3 regions of the Streptomyces changchenzhani genome follow, and region 2 is predicted to be linked to each of the others. Evidence: riboswitches for the same ligand, from Rfam matches in the RefSeq annotation. Region 2 holds a riboswitch; each other region holds the start of a gene.

Region 1 (3,267 bases), on a different contig from region 2:
GACCTGGCGGGCCGTGTCGCCGAGCGGCTGGTCGTCGCGCACGAAGGACCAGGCGAGCATGGTGACGGGGCCGGTGAGCATGCCCTTGACCGGGCGGTCGGTGAGGGAGTTGGCGTACGACGTCCAGCGCACCGTCATCGGGTGGGGCCGGGAGATGTCGCCCGCGAGCACCGGCGGGCGGACATAGCGGGTGCCGTAGGACTGGACCCAGCCGTGCTGGGTGGCGAGGTAGCCGGTGAGCTGCTCGGCGAAGTACTGCACCATGTCGTTGCGTTCGGGCTCGCCGTGCACCAGGACGTCGATGCCGGCCTTCTCCTGGAAGGCGAGTACGTCGCGGATCTCGTTCTCGATGCGCTGCTCATAGGCGGCGGTGTTGATGCGGCCGGCGCGCAGATCGGCGCGGGCGGTGCGCAGTTCGGTCGTCTGCGGGAACGAGCCGATGGTGGTGGTGGGCAGCAGCGGCAGGTTGAGGTGGGCGCGCTGGGCCACCGTGCGCTCGTCGTACGGCTGGGAGCGGCGGCCGTCCGCGTCGGTGACAGCGGCGGCGCGGGCTCGTACGGCCGGGTTGCGGGTGATCGGGGAGTTCTCGCGGGAGGCGAGGTCGGCCCGGTTGGCGGCGAGTTCCGCTGTGATGACGCCGGTGCCCTGGGCCAGTCCCTTGGCGAGGGTGACGATCTCCGTGGTCTTCTGCCGGGCGAAGGCGAGCCAGCGCAGGATCTGCGGGTCGATGTCGCGTTCGGCCGAGGCGTCGACCGGAACGTGCAGGAGGGAGCAGGAGGCGGCCACATCGACCTGGTCGGCGAGGCCGAGGAGCGTGCCGAGGGTGGACAGGGACTTCTCAAGGTCGTTGATCCAGATGTTGCGGCCGTTGACCACTCCGGCGATGAGCCGCTTGCCGGGGAGTCCGCCCACCGAGGCCAGCGCGTCGAGGTTGGCGGCTGCCGCGTCGGTGAAGTCGAGCGCCAGGCCCTCGATCGGGGCTTTTGCCAGGACCGGCAGGGCGTCGCCGAGCCGGTCGAAGTACGAGGCGACGAGGATCTTGGGCCGGTCGGTGAGGGCGCCGAGGGCGCGGTAGGTGCGGGCGGCGGCGGTCAGCTCGGCCGGGGTGCGGTCCTGGACCAGGGCGGGCTCGTCGAGCTGTACCCAGTCGGCACCGGCCGACCGCAGATCGGCGAGGACCTCCGCGTACACGGGCAGCAGCCGGTCGAGCAGTGTCAGCGGCTCGAAGTCGGCGGCGACGCCCGGTGCGGGCTTGGCCAGCAGGAGGTAGGTGACGGGGCCGACGAGGACGGGCCGCGCCGGGTGGCCGAGCGAGAGGGCTTCCGTCAGCTCGGCGACCTGCTTGGTGGAGTCGGCCGCGAAGACGGTGTCGGGGCCGAGCTCGGGCACCAGGTAGTGGTAGTTGGTGTCGAACCACTTGGTCATCTCAAGGGGAGCCACGTCCTGGTTGCCGCGCGCCATGGCGAAGTAGCCGTCGAGCGCGTCGGTGTTGACGGCGGCGCGGTGGCGGGTGGGGATCGCGCCGACCATGACGCTGGTGTCCAGGACGTGGTCGTAGTAGGAGAAGTCGCCGGTGGGCACCTCGTGGATGCCGGCGTCTGCCAACTGCTGCCAGTTCGAACGGCGCAGGCCCTCGGCGGTCTCCTTCAGGGCGTCCGCGGTGACGCGGCCCTTCCAGTAGCCCTCGATGGCCTTCTTCAGTTCGCGGTTCTGGCCCTGGCGGGGGTAGCCGTACACGGTGGCTCGTGCTGCCGCGGCTGCGGGCTTGGTGTTCACGGAAATCTCCTTCGCGAGATGACTCCTGAAAATCCCGGAGACGGGACACGGACGCGAAGGGATGACGAACCGAACGGATCCCATGCACGCCATCGGCGCTGCATTCCGTCTGGTATGTACGCCGACCCGCCCACGAGGTCACCGGGATCTCCGCACACGATCGGTCGCGTACGGGCAACGGGCAGGTCTTCGGACTCGCGGGCACATCCGCCGGGGCGGACTCCTACTGGCCGTCGCTTCCCAGATCCGACCGGACCCAGTGCTTATGACGACTGTCGTTCCCACTTACCGCTGCGGGGCAGTCCCGGATTCCCACCGGGTTCCCTCTTACGACGCGTCTGTCTGGCGGACAGGGCGTACCAGCTGCACGCGCCAGGTTAGAGGGGCGTGCAGCTCCTCGCGCGCCACTGTTCACATTCCGGACCGTGATATGAGACACGGCCAGACAGGCGAAGATCTGAGGGGTGTTGCTCTGCGGCAGCCCGGTCAGCCGGAAGAACCGGTCGGCTCGATGAGCCGACCGGTTCTTCATCCGGGCGGACCGTTGGAACCCATGGCCGCCGAAACGTCCGAGGCCGACGCGGACGGCCACGGCCGAGGGGCGCCGGGCCGCAGGACGAAGTTGGCTGTCATCGCCCCGCAGAGTACCGCCCCGGTTTGTTGACATGCCGAAACTTGCTCGCTTTACTCAGGACAACGCCAGAGTTGATCACCCGGCGCCAGAGGTACGCCCAGCCGGTGAAGCGGTCCACGCGCCGTAAGTCCGGACTGAGTCGCCAGGTCTCGCGCGAAGACCGCGGAGTCCGAGGCGGGGACGTGCCCCCCATCTCCTGGATCTTGTGATGCTCTCCGTCAACCGTGTTCTGTCTCGTCGGTACGTTTCCGTGGCGGCGGCGGTGGTCGTCCCACTGTTGGCCTTCTCCGCAGCGTGCGCGACGGCCCCGACGGTGTCCCTCCCGCCGGCCCATGCCGATTTCGACTACCAGATCGGCAAGCCCTACACACCCCCGCCCGGTGTGAAGGTAGTCAGCCGTGACTACACCGCCTCGCCGGCGGCGGGCCTGTACAACATCTGTTACGTCAACGCCTTCCAGGCCCAGCCGGGAGCCGAAGAGGAGTGGGGTGATCTGCTGCTGCGGGACGCGCGCCGGGACATCGTCTATGACGAGGACTGGGGCGAGGCCATCCTGGACATCCGCACCGACAGCAAGCGGCAGCGGATCGCCGCCAAGGTGAACCCCTGGATCGACACCTGCGCGGACAAGGGCTTCAAGGCTGTCGAGCCGGACAACCTGGATACCTTCGAGCGGACCGATCTGATCAGTGAGGCCAACGCGAAGGCGTTCATCAGGCTGCTCTCCGATCACGCCCACCGCAAGGGCCTGGCGATCGCGCAGAAGAACACCTTGGGCCTGTCCACCGCTCATGAGGAGACGGGTCTCGACTTCGCCATCACGGAAGAGTGCGGCGAGTGGGACGAGTGCGGTGACT
Region 2 (3,267 bases):
CAGAAGGAGACGCAGATCCGGGTGATCGGTTACGGCGCCATGCTGACCGAGTCGTTCGTCGCGGTCATGGCGATGATCTGCGCCTCCATCATCGACCCCGGCCTGTACTTCGCGATCAACTCGCCCGCCGGTGTGATCGGTGACAACGTCCAGGCCGCGTCCGAAGCGGTGACCAACCTCGGCTTCTCCATCGACCCGCAGACACTGGCCCAGGCCGCCAAGGACGTCGAGGAAGAGAGTCTGCTCTCGCGCACCGGCGGCGCACCGACGTTCGCGCTCGGCATGTCGGAGATCTTCTCCGCGGTGATCGGCGGCGCCGGATTGAAGGCGTTCTGGTACCACTTCGCCATCATGTTCGAGGCGCTGTTCATCCTCACCACGGTGGACGCGGGCACCCGGGTCGGGCGCTTCATGCTCCAGGACATGCTCGGCAACGTCTACAAGCCGTTCCGCCAGGTCAGCTGGAAGCCGGGGGTCTGGTTCGCCAGCGCGGTCGTGGTGGGCGGCTGGGGCTACTTCCTGTGGGCCGGCGTGCACGACCCGCTCGGCGGCATCAACCAGCTCTTCCCGCTGTTCGGCATCGCCAACCAGCTGCTCGCCGCCGTCGCTCTCGCCGTCTGCACCACGCTGCTCGTCAAGTCCGGGCGGCTCAAGTGGGCCTGGGTCACCGCCGTGCCGCTCCTGTGGGACGTCGCGGTCACCCTCACCGCCAGCTGGCAGAAGATCTTCTCCGGCGACCCGAAGGTGGGCTTCTTCTCCCAGCGCGACAAGTACCAGGCGGGCATCGACGCGGGCGAGGTCATTCCGCCCGCCAAGACCCTCGACCAGATGAAGACAGTCGTCACCAACTCCACGGTCGACGGCGTGCTGTCCGCGTTCTTCGCCGTCCTCATCATCGTGGTGCTCATCGAGGCGGCCCGGGCGTGCGTCAAGGCGGTCCGCGACCCCGCGAGCGTCAAGCTCAGCGAGACCCCGTACGTCGAGTCCCGTCTCGTCGCGCCCGCTTCGCTCCTCGCGACCAAGGAGGAGAAGGCCGAGCTCGTGGCGGCCGGCCTCGGCCCCGAGGGCGGCATGCGCAAGGACGACGCCGCGCCCGTCGGATCGGGGAGCCGGGAATGACCCGTATCGACGTACGCCGCACTGCGGGCCGGATCCGCTGGTACGTCCGCGAATTGACCGGCGAATCCGCCTACGACCGGTATGCGGCGCACACCAGATCCGGCGATCCACAGGCCCCCGTCATGAGCCGACGGGAGTTCGAACACAGTCGTACGGACGCACGCGAGGCGGATCCCCGGGAGGGCTTCCGCTGCTGCTGAGGCCCTCCGCCCAGTGATCGCACGGGCCGTCGCATCTTCCGGGATGCGGCGGCCCGTTGTCGTACGCAGATCCGAAGCCGCAACACCCGCGACACAACATCTGGGGGGTGCAGCATCCCCCGGCCCCCACATGTATGCTCGTGCTCGCTGTCGCCGCAGGGAAATCCGGTGCGAATCCGGAACTGTCCCGCAACGGTGTGATTGGTGCGCTTTTGCGCACCCAGGAGTCCGAGACCTGCCGACGGTGCATCCGGTTCGACCGACCCGGATGCCGATACGTCCGGGCCTCGCGGTTGGGCCGGTGGACGCAACGCGGTGTGCCGCCCTTTCAGGGGTGAGGTGCGCCCGTGCGGCCCCGTTCCCCCGCCGGCCCCGAGCCGAGCGAGGGAGAGCACCCCGTGACCATCGCGCCAGTCGATCCGGCTTCTGTCACGGTGACGACCGAAGGACCCGGCACAGAGTTGCTGCGGACCCTGACGGACCTCACCGCCGATCTGCCCGACACCGACCCCGGCAGAGTCGCCGCGGCCGCGCTGCGCGGCCGGAACGCCGGTTCTGACGCGGCCGAGTTGCGCATGCTCGCCACCGACGCCGCCGCCGGCCTGATCTCCGAGGACCCGGCGTACTCCCGCCTCGCGGCCCGGCTGCTGACCCGCACGATCCGGGACGAGGCGGCGACGCAGGGCGTCCACTCCTTCTCCGACTCGGTCGGCGTCGGGCACCGCGAGGGACTGATCGCGGACCGTGCGGCGAACTTCGTGGCGCTGCACGCCCCGACGCTCGACGCGCTGATCGACAAGACGGCCGACGACCGCTTCGGCTACTTCGGCCTGCGGACCGTCTACAGCCGCTACCTGCTGCGCCACCCGATCACCCGTCAGGTGATCGAGACCCCCCAGCACTTCATGCTCCGGGTGGCGTCCGGCCTCGCCGAGGACGACTCGGTCCGCGCCCTGGACGAGGTCGCCGCGCTGTACCGGCTGATGAGCCGCCTGGACTACCTGCCGTCCTCGCCGACGCTCTTCAACTCCGGTACGCGCCACCCGCAGATGTCCTCCTGCTATCTGCTGGACTCCCCGCTGGACGAGCTCGACTCGATCTACGGCCGCTACCACGAGGTCGCCCGCCTCTCCAAGCACGCGGGCGGCATCGGCCTTTCCTACTCGCGCATCCGCGCCCGCGGCTCGCTGATCCGCGGCACCAACGGGCACTCCAACGGCATCGTCCCGTTCCTGCGCACCCTCGACTCCTCGGTCGCCGCCGTCAACCAGGGCGGCCGGCGCAAGGGCGCGGCCTGCGTCTACCTGGAGACGTGGCACGCGGACATCGAGGAGTTCCTGGAGCTGCGCGACAACACGGGCGAGGAGGCGCGGCGTACGCACAACCTGAACCTCGCGCACTGGATCCCCGACGAGTTCATGCGCCGGGTCGACGCGGACACCGACTGGTCGCTGTTCTCGCCGGTCGACGTGCCCGAGCTGGTCGACCTGTGGGGCGACGCGTTCGACGCGGCGTACCGCAAGGCCGAGGCGGACGGGCTGGCCCGTACGACGATCCCCGCGCGCCAGCTGTACGGCCGGATGATGCGCACCCTCGCGCAGACCGGCAACGGCTGGATGACCTTCAAGGACGCGTCGAACCGTACGGCGAACCAGACCGCCGAGCCGGGCTCCGTCGTGCACTCGTCGAACCTGTGCACCGAGATCCTGGAGGTGACGGACGACGGCGAGACCGCCGTGTGCAACCTCGGCTCGGTGAACCTCGGTTCGTTCGTGCTGGCCTCGGGCGAGATGGACTGGGAGCGTCTCGACGAAACCGTCCGCACCGCCGTGACCTTCCTCGACCGGGTCGTCGACATCAACTTCTACCCGACCGAGCAGGCCGGCCGCTCCAACGCCAAGTGGCGCCCGGTGGGCCTGGGCGCGATGGGTCTGCAGGACGTCTTCTT
Region 3 (3,267 bases), on a different contig from region 2:
CGCCCGGTTCGGCGGCCAGCGCGTCCACGTCGGTGAAGTTCGACATGAGGGGCACCGCGCACACGGCGACGCGCAGGACGTCCTCGCCGAAGGGCGGTGCGACGACGGACTCGCGTACGGCGCCACGCATCGAAACCCGCAGTCCGTCCTCCTCGTCGATGCCCAGACCGTGGGTGAACGGCAGCACGCCGTAGGTCCGCCGTCCCGTCAGGCCCTCCAGCATGTCCAGGCCGGGTTCGAGGAGCGACACATCGCCGCGGAACTTGTTGATCAGGTATCCGGCGACCAGCTTCTGGTCCTCGGCACAGAGCAGCGCGGTCGTACCGAAGAAGGAGGCGAACACACCGCCCCGGTCGATGTCGCCGACGACGACCACGGGGAACTGCGCGGCCCGCGCGATACCCATGTTGACGATGTCGGTACGCCGCAGATTGATCTCGGCGGGGCTGCCCGCGCCCTCGCAGATCACCGCGTCGTACGTGCCGCGCAGTTCCTTCAGACAGTCCGTCACAACACCGAGCAGCGATTCCTGCCTGCCCCCGTGCAGCGCATTCCCGGGGGACGCCCCCCCGGACCCCCCGAAGAACCCACGGGCACTCATCTCGCCCACGGCCTTGCCCAGCAGGACGACCTGGCTGGAGCGATCGCTGCCGGGCTTGAGCAGCACCGGGTTCATGAGCGCGGTCGGCTCGACGCGGGCCGCCTGGGCCTGCATGGCCTGGGCCCGGCCGATCTCCGCGCCCCCGCGGGTGACGAAGGAGTTCAGCGACATGTTCTGGGCCTTGAAGGGGGCGACCTTCACACCCTTGCGTACGAGCCACCGGCAGATCCCGGCGGTCACGACGCTCTTGCCGGCGTCGGAGGTGGTCCCCGCGACGAGCAGACCGCCCCCCAACTGGTCCTTCATACGTGTCCCTTCGGGTTACGGATCCTGCTCCTGCTGCTCCTGCGGTCGGCCGCGCGCAGCGCACCGAAGGCGAGACGCCCCGCGACGGCCGTCACCAGGGCCAGCGCACCGACGCGCCGGGACAGCCGGGCCGCCCGCTCGATGTCCCCGGCGCCGACGGGCCGGCCGGTGGCGTTGAGCACGGGCCGGTGCTCGACCCGTCCCGCGTACGAGAGCGTGCCGCCGAGCCGCACACCGAGCGCCCCCGCGAAAGAGGCTTCCACCGGGCCCGCGTTGGGGCTGGGGTGCTTCGAAGCGTCCGCGCGCCAGGCCCGTACCGCACCCCGGGTGTCGTCGCCGGCCAGCGCCGCGAGTGCGGCGGTCAGCCGGGCTCCGGGCCAGCCCGCCACGTCGTCGAGGCGCGCGGAGGCCCACCCGTACCGCAGGTACTTGGCCGATTTGTGGCCCACCATGGCGTCCAGCGTGTTCACGGCACGGAACCCCACCAGGCCGGGTACGCCGCCCAGCGCACCCCAGACGAGGGCGCCGACCACCGCGTCCGAGGTGTTCTCGGCGACGGACTCGACAACGGCGCGGGCGATTTGCGCGGCGTCCAGGGACTGCGGGTCGCGTCCGCACAGGTGGGGGAGGCGTTCGCGGGCCACCTCGATGTCCCCGGCCTCCAGGGCACAGCCGATGGCCCGCGCCTCACGGCCGAGCGAGGTCCCCCCGACGACGGCCCAGGTGGTGGCGGCAGTCAGCGCCAAAGCCGCGGCGGGGCGACGGCGCAGGGCGTGCGCGGCCAGCGCGGCGGCGCCCGTCGCGCCCCCGGCGCACACCAGGGCGTGCAGCGCGCCCCACCCGCGGTGGTCACGCCACAAGGCCGCCTCGACCGCGCCCGCGGCCCGCCCGAACGCGGCGACCGGATGCCCCCGGCGGGGATCGCCGAGAACGAGGTCGCCGAGCAGGCCGGCCGTGGCGCCGTACGCAAAAATGCGATCGGCACGCATGGGGTCAGCAGGTCGCAGCGCCTGGAAGCGCGCGGGTACGCACTGGAGCAATCACAGGTATGGGGGAGGGGCAGCCGGGCATGGCGGTATGTCCTCACTCAGGGTCCGCGCCCTGGTTCGACGTGACCGGCGGTGAGAGTTCCTGGCTTCCGGGGTGGGTGTCTCCCCGGTGACAGTGGCGGGACCGCGCCGGATTCGCACCGGACTTCCTCTCCTGCCGCCGTAATTGGCTCGGGCAGTCCACCACGCTCCGCGAATGCCGTCAACTTGCTGTTGACCTGCGACGGGAGAGTGTGTCGGGGCACACAGAAACCGCCCCGCGGCGGGCCGGGCGGGGCCTGTCACGGGGCGTTGCGGGGCGGTTGCGGGTGGCGGGCGCCGGAGGCGGCCCGAGGGCGCGGAGGGGTCAGGCGACGATCAGGAAGATCCCGTACGCCACGGCGCCCACGCACAGCGCGAAGCACGCGTACGCGCCGGTGCGGGCCAGGGAGACGGCTCCGCCGCCCTGCGCGGTGGCCGCTGCCTGCTTGGACAGTCCGACGATACCGAGGGTGAACAGACCCACGAGCGCGACGGTGACGACAAGGCTCACGCCGAATACGGTGCCGAGGGCTACCCAGTCGATTTTCATGCTGATTCGTCCTTACACCGTGGCCGGGCGGGCCGGCTCGGTGACGCTCGCGGCCGGGGCCGGGATGGTGGTCTTCAGGCTGTCGGCGGTGGCGGGGCCACCGATGGGGGGCGGGCTGACGGCCGCGATGGCGGTGGTCACGACGCCCGCGGGCTCGTGGAGCTCGTCGTTGGTGACGTTGGTGTGGTCGACCGGCTGGCGGCGCGAGAGCGACCAGATGATCCCGGAGCCCGCGACGAGCAAGGCGGCGACTGCGGCGATGCCCCAGGGGCCCTGCTTGGTCAGGAACTCCGCGCACGCGGCGACCAGACCGGCGGCCGGCAGGGTCAGGCCCCAGGCGACGAACATCCGGGTCGCCGTGGACCAGCGGACCACGCCGCCCTTGCGGCCGAGGCCGGCGCCCATCACGGAGCCGGAGCAGACCTGGGTGGTGGAGAGGGAGAAGCCGAGGTGCGAGGAGGCCAGAATGACCGTGGCGGCACTGGTCTGGGAGGCGAAGCCCTGCGGCGGACGCAGCTCGGTGAGGCCCTTGCCCATGGTGCGGATGATGCGCCAGCCGCCCAGGTAGGTGCCCAGCGCGATCGCCACACCGGCGGAGACGATGACCCACAGCGGCGGGTTGGAGCCGGGGGCGAGGACGTTTCCGGTGACGAGGGCGAGGGTGATGATGCCCATCGTCTTCTGCGCGTCATTGGTGCCGTGGGCCAGCGAGACCAGACCGGCGGAGGCGATCTGGCCCG

What was found. Region 2 has a riboswitch for cobalamin ahead of ABCR94_RS10320 (ribonucleoside-diphosphate reductase subunit alpha). Riboswitches for the same ligand answer to the same signal wherever they lie in the genome.
Region 1: it holds a riboswitch for cobalamin, as region 2 does, so the genes downstream of both, metE (5-methyltetrahydropteroyltriglutamate--homocysteine S-methyltransferase) here and ABCR94_RS10320 (ribonucleoside-diphosphate reductase subunit alpha) in region 2, are expected to answer to the same signal.
Region 3: it holds a riboswitch for cobalamin, as region 2 does, so the genes downstream of both, ABCR94_RS23685 (cobalamin biosynthesis protein) here and ABCR94_RS10320 (ribonucleoside-diphosphate reductase subunit alpha) in region 2, are expected to answer to the same signal.

What each region holds. Positions count from the first base shown of each region.
Region 1 is NZ_JBDHNH010000004.1:172,057-175,323, forward strand. It holds partial or broken gene metE (5-methyltetrahydropteroyltriglutamate--homocysteine S-methyltransferase) at 1-1,776, opposite strand, end outside; cobalamin riboswitch at 1,940-2,155, opposite strand; gene ABCR94_RS15065 (endo alpha-1,4 polygalactosaminidase) at 2,619-3,267, shown strand, end outside.
Region 2 is NZ_JBDHNH010000002.1:466,549-469,815, forward strand. It holds gene ABCR94_RS10310 (carbon starvation CstA family protein) at 1-1,119, shown strand, start outside; gene ABCR94_RS10315 (YbdD/YjiX family protein) at 1,116-1,319, shown strand; cobalamin riboswitch at 1,454-1,576, shown strand; gene ABCR94_RS10320 (ribonucleoside-diphosphate reductase subunit alpha) at 1,718-3,267, shown strand, end outside.
Region 3 is NZ_JBDHNH010000007.1:420,787-424,053, forward strand. It holds gene ABCR94_RS23680 (cobyric acid synthase) at 1-895, opposite strand, end outside; gene ABCR94_RS23685 (cobalamin biosynthesis protein) at 904-1,896, opposite strand; cobalamin riboswitch at 2,014-2,156, opposite strand; gene ABCR94_RS23690 (hypothetical protein) at 2,303-2,527, opposite strand; gene ABCR94_RS23695 (inorganic phosphate transporter) at 2,540-3,267, opposite strand, start outside.